4 regions of the Streptomyces sp. NPDC044921 genome follow, and region 2 is predicted to be linked to each of the others. Evidence: riboswitches for the same ligand, from Rfam matches in the RefSeq annotation. Region 2 holds a riboswitch; each other region holds the start of a gene.
What was found. A riboswitch is a leader RNA that binds a small molecule or an ion and turns the genes downstream of it on or off. The one in region 2 is predicted to bind cobalamin.
Positions count from the first base shown of each region.

Region 1: another riboswitch for cobalamin. It lies ahead of AC07DA_RS08495 ((2Fe-2S) ferredoxin domain-containing protein); the one in region 2 lies ahead of AC07DA_RS05130 (ribonucleoside-diphosphate reductase subunit alpha).
Region 3: another riboswitch for cobalamin. It lies ahead of AC07DA_RS23365 (ABC transporter substrate-binding protein); the one in region 2 lies ahead of AC07DA_RS05130 (ribonucleoside-diphosphate reductase subunit alpha).
Region 4: another riboswitch for cobalamin. It lies ahead of AC07DA_RS34080 (energy-coupling factor ABC transporter permease); the one in region 2 lies ahead of AC07DA_RS05130 (ribonucleoside-diphosphate reductase subunit alpha).

Region 1 covers NZ_JBWKIF010000004.1:278,679-282,275, reverse strand. The annotation lists gene AC07DA_RS08500 (IucA/IucC family protein) at 1-973, shown strand, start outside; cobalamin riboswitch at 1,002-1,123, shown strand; gene AC07DA_RS08495 ((2Fe-2S) ferredoxin domain-containing protein) at 1,187-1,585, shown strand; gene AC07DA_RS08490 (iron ABC transporter permease) at 1,593-3,597, opposite strand, start outside.
Region 2 covers NZ_JBWKIF010000003.1:3,148-6,744, reverse strand. The annotation lists gene AC07DA_RS05140 (DUF3311 domain-containing protein) at 1-8, shown strand, start outside; gene mctP (monocarboxylate uptake permease MctP) at 5-1,633, shown strand; cobalamin riboswitch at 1,821-1,948, shown strand; gene AC07DA_RS05130 (ribonucleoside-diphosphate reductase subunit alpha) at 2,071-3,597, shown strand, end outside.
Region 3 covers NZ_JBWKIF010000015.1:74,267-77,863, reverse strand. The annotation lists gene AC07DA_RS23370 (FecCD family ABC transporter permease) at 1-901, opposite strand, end outside; gene AC07DA_RS23365 (ABC transporter substrate-binding protein) at 898-1,917, opposite strand; cobalamin riboswitch at 2,002-2,162, opposite strand; gene AC07DA_RS23360 (CoA-binding protein) at 2,260-2,670, shown strand; gene AC07DA_RS23355 (4-hydroxybenzoate 3-monooxygenase) at 2,767-3,597, shown strand, end outside.
Region 4 covers NZ_JBWKIF010000032.1:54,723-58,319, reverse strand. The annotation lists gene cbiQ (cobalt ECF transporter T component CbiQ) at 1-314, opposite strand, end outside; gene AC07DA_RS34085 (energy-coupling factor ABC transporter substrate-binding protein) at 321-710, opposite strand; gene AC07DA_RS34080 (energy-coupling factor ABC transporter permease) at 707-1,408, opposite strand; cobalamin riboswitch at 1,439-1,623, opposite strand; gene AC07DA_RS34075 (serine/threonine-protein kinase) at 1,702-3,117, opposite strand; gene AC07DA_RS34070 (MDR family MFS transporter) at 3,337-3,597, opposite strand, start outside.

The sequences.
Region 1 (3,597 bases), on a different contig from region 2:
CACCTCCGCCCTCGACACGCTCGGCACGGCCCCGCCCGGCTACCGGCTGCTCCCGGCCCACCCCTGGCAGCTCGACCTGGCCGCCCGGGAGCTGGCCCCCGCCTTCGCGGACGGCAGGCTCCTGCGGCTCGGCACCACGGCCTTCGACACCTGGCCGACGGCCGCGATCCGCACCGTCCACGCCCCCGGGCGGGACCTCTTCCTGAAGTTCAGCCTGGACGTGCGCATCACCAACGACATCCGCCGGCTGTGGCGCCACGACCTGCTCGCCCTGCGCCGGACCGACACCGCGGTGCGCGCGGCCTTCGCCGCCCACGACGGCCCGCCCGGCTGGCTCGCCGACCGCGGCTACCGCACCGCGGACTTCGCCTTCGAGGCCCTGGCCGTCCTGGTCCGCGACGGCTTCGGCGGCCGCCTCCTGCCCGGGGCGACCCCGCTGCTGGCGGCCGGGCTCGTCGAGGGCTTCGACGGCAACCCGCTCGACCGCGTCACCGACCCGGAGGCCTGGTGGCGGGCCTACCTCGCCCACGCGGTGCCCCCGGTCCTGGCGGCCTTCGCGGGGCACGGCGTCGTCGTCGAGGCGCACCTGCAGAACACGCTGGTCGCCGTGGACGCCGACGGCATGCCCGTGCAGGTGCTGTACCGGGACGCCGAGGGCGTGAAGCTGCTGCCGGACGTGGCGCGCGCGGCCGGCTGGGAGCGGCTGGTGTACTGCCTGGTCGTCAACCACCTGACCGAGATCGCCGGGGCCCTCGTCGAACGCCGTCCCGGATTCGACCCCTGGCCCGCCGCCCGCCGCGAACTCGCCCGGCACGACCTGCCGGAGATCCCCGCCCTGCTCGCCTCCCCGACGCTGCCCGCCAAGACGAACCTGCTGCTGCGCTGGACGGGCGCGGACGGCGCCGACGCCCGCTACCTGCCGCTGCCCCACCCGCTCGGGCGGCCCGCCGCCCGCCCCGGAGCCGTGGAATGATGACCGGCGACAAAGGCGACGGCGGACGAGGAAGCCGGTGTGAGTCCGGCGCGGTCCCGCCACTGTGATCGGCGAGCCGGTCCCGACAGGCCACTGCCCGCGAGCGGGTGGGAAGGCCGGGACCGGCGGCGACCCGAGAGCCAGGAGACTCACGCGGTCGCCTCCTCCACGGACCACCGGGGCGGATCTCCCCGGAGAGAGGGCAGGTGCGGCATGCCCGCGACGCCGGCCGGCGAACCCCTGGACGACACCCCGGGCGGCTCCCCGCCGTGCCGTGTCGTCGTCTGCCGGGACTGCTGCTGCGGCAGCCCCAAGGTGACCGGTGTCGACCACGCGGCCCAGACCGAGCGCCTGCGCGCGGCGGCGCCGGTGCGGATCTCCGACTGCCTGGACGTCTGCGACCAGGCCAACGTGGTCGTGGTGCAGCCGTCCGCCGCGGGCCGGGCCGCCGGCGCCCGGCCGGTCTGGCTGGGCCTGGTCAACGACCCGGCCGCCACCGAGGACGTCGTCTCCTGGGTCCGGGCCGGCGGCCCCGGAGTCGCCCCGCTGCCCGACATCCTCGACCTGTACGTCTTCAGCCCACGGGCGCGGCGCGACGGGGACCGTCCCTGACACCCGCTCAGGCCGCCCTGCGGCCGCGGACCAGCAGCCACAGGAAGTACGGGGTGCCGATCACGGCCGTCATCAGGCCGGCGCCCAGCTGGGCCGGGGCGATCACCGTGCGGCCGACGAGATCGGCCGCGCACACGAGGGCGGCGCCGAGCAGCACGGCGACCGGCACCACCCGCACGTGCCGCCGGCCCACCAGGGCCCGGGCCGCGTGCGGCGCGACCAGGCCCACGAAGCCGATGGTGCCGGCCGAGGCCACGGCGGTCGCCGCCAGCAGCACGCCCACCACCAGCAAGCCGAGCCGGGCCCGGGGCAGCCCCAGCCCGAGCAGGCGCGGGGTGTCCCCGTCCAGCGAGACGAGGTCCAGCTCGGTGCGCCGGGTGACCGCGACGGCCAGGCCCAGGGCCAGCACGAGCGCGACCGGCACGACGTCCGCCGTGGTCCGCCCGTACGTCGAACCGGACAGCCAGGTCAGCGCCTTCGTGGCGTTGAACGGGTCGGTGAGCACGATCAGCAGGCTGATCAGGGCCGTCGATCCGGCCGCCACGCCGATACCGACGAGGACCAGTCGGCTCTGCTGGTAGCCGCCCCGGGCGGCGAGCCCGAACACGAGGGCGGAGGCCAGCGCCGCCCCGGCGAACGCCGCCGAGGCCACGCCCCAGGAGCCGGCGGCGGGCACGGTGGTCACCAGCAGCACGGCACCCAGCGCGGCGCCGCCCGAGACGCCCAGCACCCCGGGCTCCGCCAGCGGGTTGCGGGTCACGGCCTGCACCAGCGTGCCGGCCAGGGCGAGCGCGGCGCCCGCGCACAGCGCCGCGAGCACCCGCGGCACCCGGGTGTCCAGGACGAAGGAGACGGTCCGGCCGGCCCGCCCCTGCGCCCAGTTGGCGACGTCCCCGAGCAGGAGCTCGCTGTCGCCCAGCAGCACACCGGCGAGGGCGGCGCCGACGACGACGGCGGCCAGGGCGGCCGCCGTGGCCAGGAACGCGGTCCGGCCGGGGACGCGCAGCCGGTCCGGTGGTTCCACCCCGGCCGTGTCCCGCAGCCGCAGGGCCGTCGCCACCAGGAACACGGCGCCGACCAGGCTGGTGACGATGCCGGTGGGCACGCCGACCGCCGTGTCCGCGGGGATCATCGCGCGCAGCAGCACGTCCGAGCCGAGCACCAGCGCCGCGCCGGCCAGTCCGGCCGCGGGCAGCGCCGCCCGCGCGCGGGTGAAGCCCCGGAAGCGTCGGGCGAGCGGCCGGACCAGGGCGGGCGCGCAGAGCCCGACGTAGCCGAGGGGCCCGGCGAGCGTGACGGCGGCCGCGGACAGCAGTGCCGCCAGCACCACCACCGTGACGCGGGTGGCGCGCACCGGGACGCCGAGACCGCGCGCCGCGTCGTCGCCGAGGGCGAGCGCGTCGACCCGCCGGGCGACCAGCAGCAGCCCCGCGAGCCCCACGAGCGCGACCGGCAGCATCTGCAGCACGCCGTCGAAGCCGTTCTGGCCGATGCTGCCCTGGTTCCACTGGTAGAGGCCCTCCGTCTGCTGCGGGAACAGCAACAGCAGCCCTTCCGTGAGGGAGTTCAGGCCCAGCGCCAGCGCGGTGCCGGCCAGGACCAGCCGTACGGTGCCCGTGCCGAGGCCGGACAGGGCGAGCACCACGGCCGCGGCCACCAGACCGCCCGCGAAGGCCACGCCGGAGGAGGCGAGCAGCGGCAGGGAGACGCCGGTCGTGCCGGCCAGCCCGAGCGCCAGGTACGAACCGGCGTTGACCGCGAGGGTGTCGGGGGAGGCGAGCACGTTGCGGCTGACGGCCTGGAGCACGGCGCCCGCGATGCCGAGGACGACGCCGACCAGGACGCCGGCGGTCATCCGCGGCAGCCGCGAGGCGATCACCACGGACGCGTCGGCCGGATCGGCCTGCCCGGTCAGGGCCTTGACCACCTGCGCCGGCCCGACGGCGGCGGTGCCCTGGGTGATGTCGACGACCGCGAGGGCGGCGACGAGGAGGACGAGCCCGGCCGTCACC
Region 2 (3,597 bases):
CGGAGTGAAGGACGGCGTCAACGGCGTCGCACTCGCCGTCTTCATCTTCTTCTTCCTGGCCGTCACGGTCATGGGCTTCCTCGCCGCGCGCTGGCGCAAGGCCGAGAACGAGCACAGCCTGGACGAATGGGGCCTGGGCGGCCGCTCGTTCGGCACGTGGATCACCTGGTTCCTGCTCGGCGGCGACCTGTACACGGCGTACACCTTCGTGGCGGTGCCGGCGGCGATCTACGCGGCGGGAGCGGCCGGCTTCTTCGCGGTGCCCTACACGATCCTGGTCTACCCGCTGATCTTCACGTTCCTGCCGCGCCTGTGGTCGGTCTCGCACAAGCACGGCTACGTGACGACCTCCGACTTCGTGCGCGGCCGCTTCGGCTCCAAGGGGCTGTCCCTGGCCGTGGCGCTGACCGGCATCCTGGCGACGATGCCCTACATCGCGCTCCAGCTGGTCGGCATCCAGGCCGTGCTGGACGTGATGGGTATCGGCGGCGGCGAGAACACCAACTGGTTCATCAAGGACCTGCCGCTGCTGATCGCCTTCGGCGTGCTGGCTGCCTACACGTACTCGTCGGGTCTGCGGGCGCCCGCGCTGATCGCGTTCGTGAAGGACACGCTGATCTACATCGTCATCGCGGTGGCGATCATCTACATCCCGATCAAGCTCGGCGGCTTCGACGACATCTTCGCCAAGGCGGGTGAGGCGTTCAGCGAGACCAACCCGGCCACGGGCGCGCCGCGCGGTGCGCTGACGCCGCCGGAGGCGGGTCAGTGGACCTACGCCACGCTGGCGTTGGGCTCGGCGCTGGCGCTGTTCATGTACCCGCACTCCATCACGGCGACCCTGTCCTCCAAGAGCCGTGAGGTGATCCGCCGCAACACCACGATCCTGCCGCTGTACTCGCTGATGCTGGGCCTGCTGGCGCTGCTCGGCTTCATGGCGATCGCGGCCGGGATCAAGGTGCAGAACGGGCAGCTGGCGATCCCGCAGCTGTTCGAGACGATGTTCCCGGACTGGTTCGCCGGTGTGGCCTTCGCCGCCATCGGCATCGGCGCGCTCGTGCCCGCGGCCATCATGTCCATCGCGGCCGCGAACCTGTTCACGCGCAACATCTACAAGGACTTCATCAAGCCGGACGCCACGCCCGCGCAGGAGACGAAGGTCTCCAAGCTGGTGTCCCTGCTGGTGAAGGTGGGCGCGCTGGCCTTCGTGCTGACGATGGACAAGACGGTCGCCATCAACTTCCAGCTGCTCGGCGGCATCTGGATCCTGCAGACCTTCCCGGCCCTGGTCGGCGGCCTGTTCACCCGCTGGTTCCACCGCTGGGCGCTGCTCGCGGGCTGGGCGGTCGGCATGGTCTACGGCACGGTCGCCGCGTACGGGGTCGCCTCGCCGACGCAGAAGCACTTCGGCGGCTCCTCCAAGGAGATCCCCGGCATCGGCGAGATCGGCTACATCGGCCTCACGGCGTTCGTCCTGAACGTGGTGGTGACGGTGGTCCTGACCTTCGTGCTCAGGGCGCTGAAGGCCCCCGACGGCGTCGACGAGACCAAGCCGGAGGACTACACGGCGGACGCGGGCGACCCCGGGGTACAGGTGGAGCTCCCGCCTGCCACGGCCGGTTCGTCGCACTGACCTCCCGGCGCGGAGCACCGCGCGACACACACCGGACGACCCCCGGCGGGCCGCCGTGAGAACACCTCACGGCGGCCCGCCGTCGTCCCGCGGCCGGCGAAGATCACTCTGCACACCTGCCGGCTGACCCTCTGAAACCAGCGCGACACAACATCTGGGGGTGGCATCCGAACCCGGCACAAGATGTATGCTCATGCTCGCTGTCGCCGCAGGGGAATCCGGTGCGAATCCGGAACTGTCCCGCAACGGTGTACCCATGCCCTTTCACACGGTATGGGCGTCAGTCCGAGGACCTGCCGACAGTGCGCCCGGCCATCCGGCCGGTGTGCCTGACGTCCGGGCCTCGTGGAATGGGCCGGTGGACGCGACGCCGTGTGCGCTCGTGTGCTGCCCCCTGCCCTCGACGAGGCCCCGTGCCGAGCGAGGGAGAGCCCCACGTGACCATCGCGCCAGCCGATCCGGTCTCAGCCGCCGGAGAAGACGCGGAAGAAGCGCACGACGCTCCCGGTGCCGCCCTGTTGCGGACCCTGACCGAGCTGACCGCCGACCTCCCCGACGCCGATCCGGGCCGGGTCGCCGCCGCCGCCCTGCGCGGCCGGTCCGCGCGGGCGGACGAGACGGAGTTGCGCGAGCTGGCGACGGAGGCGGCCGCCGGTCTCATCTCCGAGGACCCCGCCTACTCCCGGCTGGCCGCCCGGCTGCTGACCATCGGCATCCGTGCCGAGGCCGCCTCCCAGGGCGTCACCTCCTTCACGCAGTCGGTCGCCGTGGGCCACCGCGAGGGTCTGATCGCCGACCGCACCGCCGCGTTCGTCCGGCTGCACGCGGCCCGGCTCGACGCGCTGATCGACACCGCCGCCGACGACCGCTTCGGCTACTTCGGCCTGCGCACCCTGCACAGCCGCTACCTGCTCCGGCACCCGATCACCCGCAAGGTGATCGAGACGCCCCAGCACTTCATGCTGCGCGTGGCGAGCGGCCTCGCCGAGGACGACACCGCACGGGCCGTGGACGAAGTCGCGGCGCTCTACCGGCTGATGAGCCGCCTCGACTACCTCCCCTCCTCCCCCACGCTGTTCAACTCCGGCACCCGGCACCCCCAGATGTCGTCCTGCTACCTCCTCGACTCCCCCAAGGACGAGCTGGACTCCCTCTACGACCGCTACCACCAGGTCGCCCGCCTGTCGAAGCACGCCGGCGGCATCGGCATCGCCTACTCCCGCGTCCGGGCCCGGGGTTCGCTGATCCGCGGCACGAACGGGCACTCCAACGGCATCGTCCCGTTCCTGAAGACCCTCGACGCCTCGGTCGCCGCCGTGAACCAGGGCGGCCGCCGCAAGGGCGCCGCCGCCGTCTACCTGGAGACCTGGCACGCGGACATCGAGGAGTTCCTGGAGCTGCGCGACAACACCGGTGAGGACGCCCGGCGCACGCACAACCTGAACCTCGCGCACTGGGTCCCGGACGAGTTCATGCGGCGGGTGAACGCCGACGCGCAGTGGTCGCTGTTCTCCCCCGCGGACGTGCCCGAGCTGGTCGACCTGTGGGGCGAGGAGTTCGACACCGCCTACCGGGCCGCCGAGGCGAAGGGCCTGGCGCGCAAGACGCTGCCCGCGCGCGAGCTGTACGGCCGGATGATGCGCACCCTCGCGCAGACCGGCAACGGCTGGATGACCTTCAAGGACGCCGCCAACCGCACCGCCAACCAGACCGCCGAGCCGGGCCACGTGGTGCACTCCTCCAACCTCTGCACGGAGATCCTGGAGGTCACCAGCGACGGCGAGACGGCGGTCTGCAACCTGGGGTCCGTCAACCTCGGCGCCTTCGTCGGCGACGGGGACATCGACTGGGAACGGCTGGACGACACCGTCCGCACGGCCGTGACGTTCCTCGACCGGGTCGTCGACATCAACTTCTACCCGACCGAGCAGGCGGGCCGCTCCAACGCCCGCTGGCGACCGGTC
Region 3 (3,597 bases), on a different contig from region 2:
TGACCGGCAGCAGCCGGGCGTGCCCGGGCCCGGTCAGTGCCCGGGCCGCGTGCGGCAGGACGAGGCCCACGAAGCCGATCGCCCCGGCCGAGCTGACCAGCGCCGCCGTGAGCAGGGCCGTGACACACAGCAGTACCAGACGGGTGCGGGCCACGGACACCCCGAGCGCGGCGGCCGCGTCCTGCCCGAAGGCGAAGGCGTCGAGGGTGCGGGCGTACGCCAGGCACACCACCAGTGCGACCGCCAGCACGGCCAGGCACAGCCACACGTCCGTCCAGCCGACGCCGCCGAGCGAGCCGAGGAGCCAGAACAGCACGCCCCGGGTCGTCTCGGCGTCGGCGGAGGTCATCACCACGAAGGAGGTGAGCGCCGAGAACAGCTGCATGGCGGCGACGCCGGCCAGGACCACCCGGTCGGTGGTGCCGCCCAGGGTGTGGCTGAGCAGCAGCACCAGCGCGAAGGAGACCAGGGCCCCGAGGAAGGCGCCGGCGGAGACGGAGACCGCTCCGCCGCCCACGCCCAGCACGACCACGACGACCGCACCGGTGGAGGCGCCCGAGGAGACCCCGAGCACGAACGGATCGGCCAGCGGGTTGCGCAACAGCGACTGCATCACCGCTCCGCACACGGCGAGTCCGGCTCCGCACACGGCCGCGAGCAGGGTGCGCGGCAGCCGCAACTGCCAGACGATGCCGTCCCGGAGCGGTGTCAGGTCCGAGCTGCCCAGGCCGAGATGGGCGGCCACGACGGACCACACGTCGGTGACGCGGATGTCGGCGGGGCCGATGGTGATGGCCACGGCGAGGGAGGCGACGAGCGCGGCGGCCCCGGCGGCGCCCAGGGCGAGCCCGGCCCCGCGCCGGGGCCGGGCCCCGGCCTCCGGCAGGTCCGGGGCGGTCACTTCACCAGCCCGAACCGGCGCAGCCCCGCGGCGACCCGTTCCACTCCCTCGACCGTGCGGATGGTCGGGTTCATGGCCTGCCCGCTGAGCAGCACGTACCGCTTGTGCCGGACGGCGTCCATGTTCTTCGTGGCCGGGTTGGACTCCAGGAAGGCGATCTTCCTCGCGGCCGACTCGGCGGTCTGCGACTTGCGGGTCAGGTCGCCGATGACGAGGACGTCGGGGTCGCGTTCGGCGACCGTCTCCCAGTTGACCTGCGGCCACTCCTCGTGCGTGTCGTCGAAGACGTTCTTCGCGCCGAGGGAGCGGGTGATGATGCCGGGCGCCCCGCAACAGCCCGCCATGTAGGGCGACTCGGAGTTGGCGAACCAGTACAGGAGGGTGACGTCGGAGGCGTCGACGCCGGCGGTGGCCTTCTTCATGCGCTGGCGGAGGGAGGCCACGAGCGCGTCGCCGCGTTCCCTCACCCCGAAGACGGCCGCGAGGTCGCGCACCTCGCCGTAGACGGTGTCCATGCCGAGGGCCTTGTCGCGTGCGCCGTCGCCGCCGCCCGAGTTGTCCTTCCCGGCGCAGTCGGACGGCGAGACGTAGGTGGGGACGCCGAGCTTCCCGAACTGTTCGCGGGTGGCGACGCCGCCCGGTCCGAGGGTGGAGACGAAGGAGGCGGCCACGAAGTCCGGGTCCGCGTCCAGGACCCGCTCGAAGGAGGGGTTGTCGTCGGCGATGCGCGGCACCGTCGCGTTGGCCTTCTCCAGTCCCTTCATCACGGGGTCGGTCCAGGTCGCCGTGCCGGCGAGGCGGTCGGCGAGGCCGAGGGAGAGCAGGATCTCGGTGGTGCCCTGGTTGAGGGAGACGGCGTGCCGCGGCGGCGCGGCGACGCGCACCTCGTGGCCGCAGTTGCCGAGGCGGACGGCGGCGGCCTTCGCGGCGGCGGGCTCGGCGTCGCCGCAGCCGGTCAGGAGCAGGGAGCCGGCCGCGAGCAGCAGGACGGCGCGGGCGGGTGGGGCGAGGGGCACGGGAACCAGTCCTCAGTCGTCGAGGGCCCGATCGCGGAGCCCGGTCGTACGGTGCTCCCCCGCCGCGTACCGGCCGCGGGGGCCGCCAGCAGGTCTTCGGACTCGGGTTCACCCGGAACGGAGCGCCTTCCCGGACGTCCGTGCCGGAGTCCAGTGGCCGAGGCCCCGCCCGTCCCCCTCACCGCTGCGCGTCAGTTCCGGATTCCCACCGGATTCCCTGACCCACGTACATGGGTTCGACTGGCCTCGGCAAGCTATCACGGCGGCTCCCCGGGAATCACCGCGCGTCCCGCGCCGTTGCCGGGACAGCACTTCGACCACGACGTCCCGAGGAGGCCGCCGGTGTACGGCGACGAGGCAACGGTCCGCAGGATCCTCAGCGAGCTAGGCGACACCTGGGCCGTGGTGGGCCTGTCGTCGAACCGGCAGCGCGCGGCGTACGGCGTCGCCGCGGTGCTGCAGCGCTTCGGCAAGCGCGTGGTGCCGGTGCACCCGAAGGCGGAGACGGTGCACGGCGAGCAGGGGTACGCGAGCCTGGCGGACATCCCCTTCGACGTGGACGTCGTCGACGTCTTCGTCAACAGCGAGCTCGCCGGGGCCGTCGCGGACGAGGCGGTGGCGAAGGGCGCCAAGGGCGTCTGGTTCCAGCTGGGCGTCGTCGACGAGGCGGCGTACGCGCGGACCCGCGCGGCGGGCCTGGAGATGGTGATGGACCGCTGCCCGGCGATCGAGATCCCGCGGCTCGGGCGGTGACCGCCACGGCGCCCCGCCGCGGGGCGCGGAAACGGTGCGCCCGTCCGGCCGCCGTGCGGGTGCCCGTGCGCCGGCACCGCCTCCATAATGAGCGGCATGACCCGTCTCCCGCCGCCCGCGAACTCCGGTGCCCCGCAACGCTTCCCGGTCGTCGTCGTGGGCGCCGGCCCCGCCGGTCTGACCGTCGGCAACATCCTGCGGGCCGCCTCGGTGGACTGCCTGGTGCTGGAGACCGAGACCCGGGAGTTCATCGAACGGCGGCCGCGGGCGGGCGTCATCGAGGAGTGGGCCGTACGCGGCCTGGAGAAGCGCGGCCTCGCCCGTAACCTGCTGGACCGGGCGGAGCTGCACAGCGCGTGCGAGTTCCGCTTCGGCGGGGAGCGCTACCGGTTCTCCTACGGCGAGCTGACGGGCAGCCACCACTTCGTCTACCCGCAGCCGCTGCTGGTGACGGACCTGGTCCGCGAGTACGCCGACGTGCGCGGCGGGCGGATCCGCTTCGGCGTCCGGGACGTGCGGCTCCACGACCTCGGCTCCGACCGGCCCTCGGTGTCGTACGTCTGTCCCGAGACGGGCGAACGGCAGGTCGTGGAGACCGGGTTCGTCGCCGGGTGTGACGGCGCGCGCGGGGTGTCCCGGGCGTCGCTGCCGCCGGAGCGGGTGCGGATCGCCCGGCACGACTACGGCATCGGCTGGCTGGCGCTGCTCGCCGAGGCTCCGCCGTCCGCGGACTGCGTGCTGTTCGGCTGTCACGCCCGCGGGTTCGCCGGGCAGATGCCGCGCAGCCCGGAGGTGACCCGCTACTACCTGCAGTGCCCGCCGGGCGACGACCCGGAGAACTGGCCGCACGAGCGCGTCTGGGCGGAGCTCCGGGAGCGGCTCGGGGCGTACGGTGCGGCGCCGCTGACCGAAGGGCGGCTGATCGAG
Region 4 (3,597 bases), on a different contig from region 2:
AACTCCCCGGCCCGGACGGGCCCGTCACCGGCGAAGGAGACGAAACCCTCCGGCCCGCCGACCTGGACGAGCAGCGTGAGCGCGCCGGTCGCGCAGAAGCCCAGCGGCACCCGGTAGGCCCGCCACAGCCGCCGGGCCGGCACGCCCGCCGGTCCCAGCAGCAGCACCAGGGCCGTGACCAGCACCAGGGCCGCGCCCGGCCAGGGCGGCAACGAGATCGCGAGCACGGTGAGGCCGAGCCCGAGCACGGCCTTGTCCACGGGGTGGCGGCGGCGCCAGCGGCTGCTGTGCGCCGCCGCGTCGATCGGCAGCACCCGGGCTCAGTCCTGCCCGTCGGCGGGCTTCCCGGCCGCGGCGGGGGACCTGCCGGCCGTGTCGGCGGGCGCGCTCCCGGCCTCCCGCTCCAGCGCGCGCCGCTCGCCCTGCCGCCGCCCTCGGCGCAGGCCGAAGTAGTAGGCGAGGACACCGGCGCCGAGCGCCGCCTGGAGGGAGAACAGGGCCGACTCGATCTCCCCGGACGGCGGTTCGTACAGCGGCGAGAACCACGGCTCGTAGTCCGGCTCGATCTCGGTGATCGCGGACTCCGCCTCGCCGTCGGCGCCCGCGAACGGCTCCTCCTTGTGGTCGCCGAGGCCGAGGGCCAGCGGCAGCACGGCGAGGGCGGCCACGGCGAGCAGCAACAGCAGGTTGATCCTCGTGTTCCTGCTCACCGAGCCACCGCCTCCGCGCCGGTCCGGGAGCCCTTCGTGCCCAGCAGCACGCCCAGCCGGGTCAGCTCGCCCTTGCTGGACTGCACCAGCAGCCGCATCACCAGCACCGTCAGCAGCCCCTCGCTGACGGCGAGCGGGATCTGCGTGACGGCGAAGATGGAGCCGAACTTGCCGAGCGCGCCCAGGAATCCGCTGCCCGGGTCCGGGAAGGCGAGCGCCAGCTGCACGCTGGTGACGCAGTAGGTGGACAGGTCGGCGACGAACGCCCCGCAGAACACCGTCACCATGAGCGGCACGTCGTACCGCCGCAGCAGCCGGTAGACGGCGTAACCGGCCCAGGGCCCGACGACCGCCATGGAGAAGACGTTCGCGCCGAGCGTGGTGAGCCCGCCGTGCGCCAGCAGCAGCGCCTGGAAGAGCAGGGTGATGGTGCCCAGCACCGCCATGACGGGCGGCCGGAACAGGATGGCCCCCAGGCCCGTGCCCGTGGGGTGGGAGCAACTGCCCGTGACGGACGGCAGCTTCAGGGCCGACAGGACGAACGTGAAGGCACCGGAGGCACCGAGCAGCAAGGTGCTCTCGGGGTGCTCGCGCACCTCACGGGTGAGTGACCGGACTCCGTGGACGACGAACGGCGCCGACGCGACGCCCCAGGCGGCCGCGTGCGCCGGAGGCAGGAAACCCTCGGCTATGTGCATGGCTCAGCAGACCCTCTCCAGCACCTCGTGGATGGTTGACGCGCCTTGGCCGGTCTCCTGGCTGACGGGTACCACCGCCCGAACTCCGCCTTCCCGGGTCACGAGGACCCAGTGGCTGCCCGCGAGGGCCGGAGCCGGACTTCCCGATTCACAGTGGCGAGGGCCGCACCGGCATCACACCGGATTTCCCGTTCACCAAGGCGTGGTGACAATAAGGCCGGGGTAAGGGCGATGACAAGCCGCCCCAGGGGGCGCGCGAGGGGGCGCCCGCTCGCACACCGGCGCAGAATCGCTCAGTCCTCGCCCTCGTCGTCCTCGTCGCCTCCGTCGTCCACCGGGACCTGCGGAGGCCGCTGCTGCGGCTGCTCCACCTGCTCCGTGCCGTCCCCGCCCGTCTCCGGCGCCGGGCTCGACGGACCGGGCGGCGGTCCGGCCGGGGCCGGGGTGGTGGGTGCCGCCGAGGACGGGACGACATCGGCCACGGTGCCGACCGTCGACGTCTCGCCGGTCTGCGCGGTGGAGGCCGGCGGGTCGGCGGACGCCCCCGGCTCCGAGGGCGAGGCCGGGCTGCTCGCCGACGGCGAGGCGTCGGGTTCGGTGCTCTTCGTCGTGGTGTCGTCGGGTGAGAACCACACCATGCCGAGGTACATCGCGGCGAGGAAGAGGGCCGCGGCGGCGGCCGTGACGCCCAGCCGCGACCGGTTGCCGGAGCCGCCCCGCGGCGCCGCGCGGCGGGCCCGCCCGCCCGGGGCGGTGCGCGCCCCCGTGGGCAGCGCGTAGGTGACCGGGGCGCCGGCCCCGGCCGGCGCGAAGCCCGCCGTCCCCGGGGACGGCACCGGGGAGGGCGCCGGCTGCGTGGCCTCCGGCAGCGGCTCGGGCCGCCCCTGCCAGGCACCGGCGGCGAACCACTCGGCGGCCTGCTGGGCCGACGGCCGGTCCTCGGGCTGCTTGGCGAGCAGCCCCAGCAGGTAGTTCTCGAACGCCGGCGGGAGACCGGCCACGCCGAGTTCGCGGGGCGGCACCGGGGCGGCGTCCAGATGCTGGTGCAGGAGCGCGACGGCGGTGTCGGCCTGGAACGGCGGGCGGCCGCTGAGCAACTGGTAGAGCACGCACCCCAGGGAGTACATGTCGGACGCGGGGCCGGCGGGCTTGCCCAGCGCGCGCTCGGGCGCGAGGTAGAGGCCGGTGCCGACGATCTGCCCGGTGGCGGTGAGCGCGGCCCCGGGGTCGTCGAGGAAGCGGGCGATGCCGAAGTCCCCGATCTTCAGCGTCCCGTGGGCGTCCAGCAGCAGGTTGGCGGGCTTGATGTCGCGGTGGACGATGCCCTGCGCGTGCGCGGCGGCGAGTCCCGCGGCGGCCTGGGCGGCGAGGTCGGCCACCCGGCCCGCCGGGAGTGCGCCCGACGCGGCCAGCACCCCGGCGAGGCTGTCGCCGTCGACGAGTTCCATCACCAGGTACAGCCGGTTGTCGTACTCACCGAAGTCGAGCACGCCGACCAGGTTCGGGTGGTTGAGACGCCCGGCGGTCTGGGCCTCCAGGCGGAACCGGGAGGCCGCCGTGGCGTCGGTGTCCTGGGGCAGCAGCAGCTTGACGGCCACCGCTCTGGCGAGCGTCTCGTCGTACGCCCGCCAGACCTCTCCCATTCCACCGCGCCCGATCTCAACATCCAGCCGGTAGCGGCCCGCTAGCAGCACTCGTCCTCGTCTCATGCAGTGGGAAGCTCGTCGCCGCAGCCCGAACTCCCCGCGTCCGGGCGGGGATTGGTGGGGGGTGCCACAGCCGACCCAGGATACTGGCGCCGGATGATCATTATGCGCCGCGGCGGTGAGCCCGGGCGGTACGGCCCCGGAAACAGGTCGCAGACCCGGGGCGCACGCGGGGCCGCACTCCGGGTGGCGCGTCCGCGGGCGTGCCCGCCGGAGGCCGGATCAGCCCGCCGGAGCCGTTCCCTTCTCCCCGGCCTCCCGTTCCTCCCCGGCCTCCCGTTCCCCCTCGGCGTCCCGGTGCGGCAGCAGCGCCACCGCCAGGGCCGGTACGGCCGCCAGGACCAGCCACGGCACGGCGGCCGGCAGCCCCAGGTCGAGCAGGGAGCCGGTGGCCGCGCTGCCGGCCAGCACGATCAGGCCGGAGACGGAGGACAGCGCCCCCATGTACAGGCCGATCCGGCCGTCTTCGGCGAGGTCGGGCAC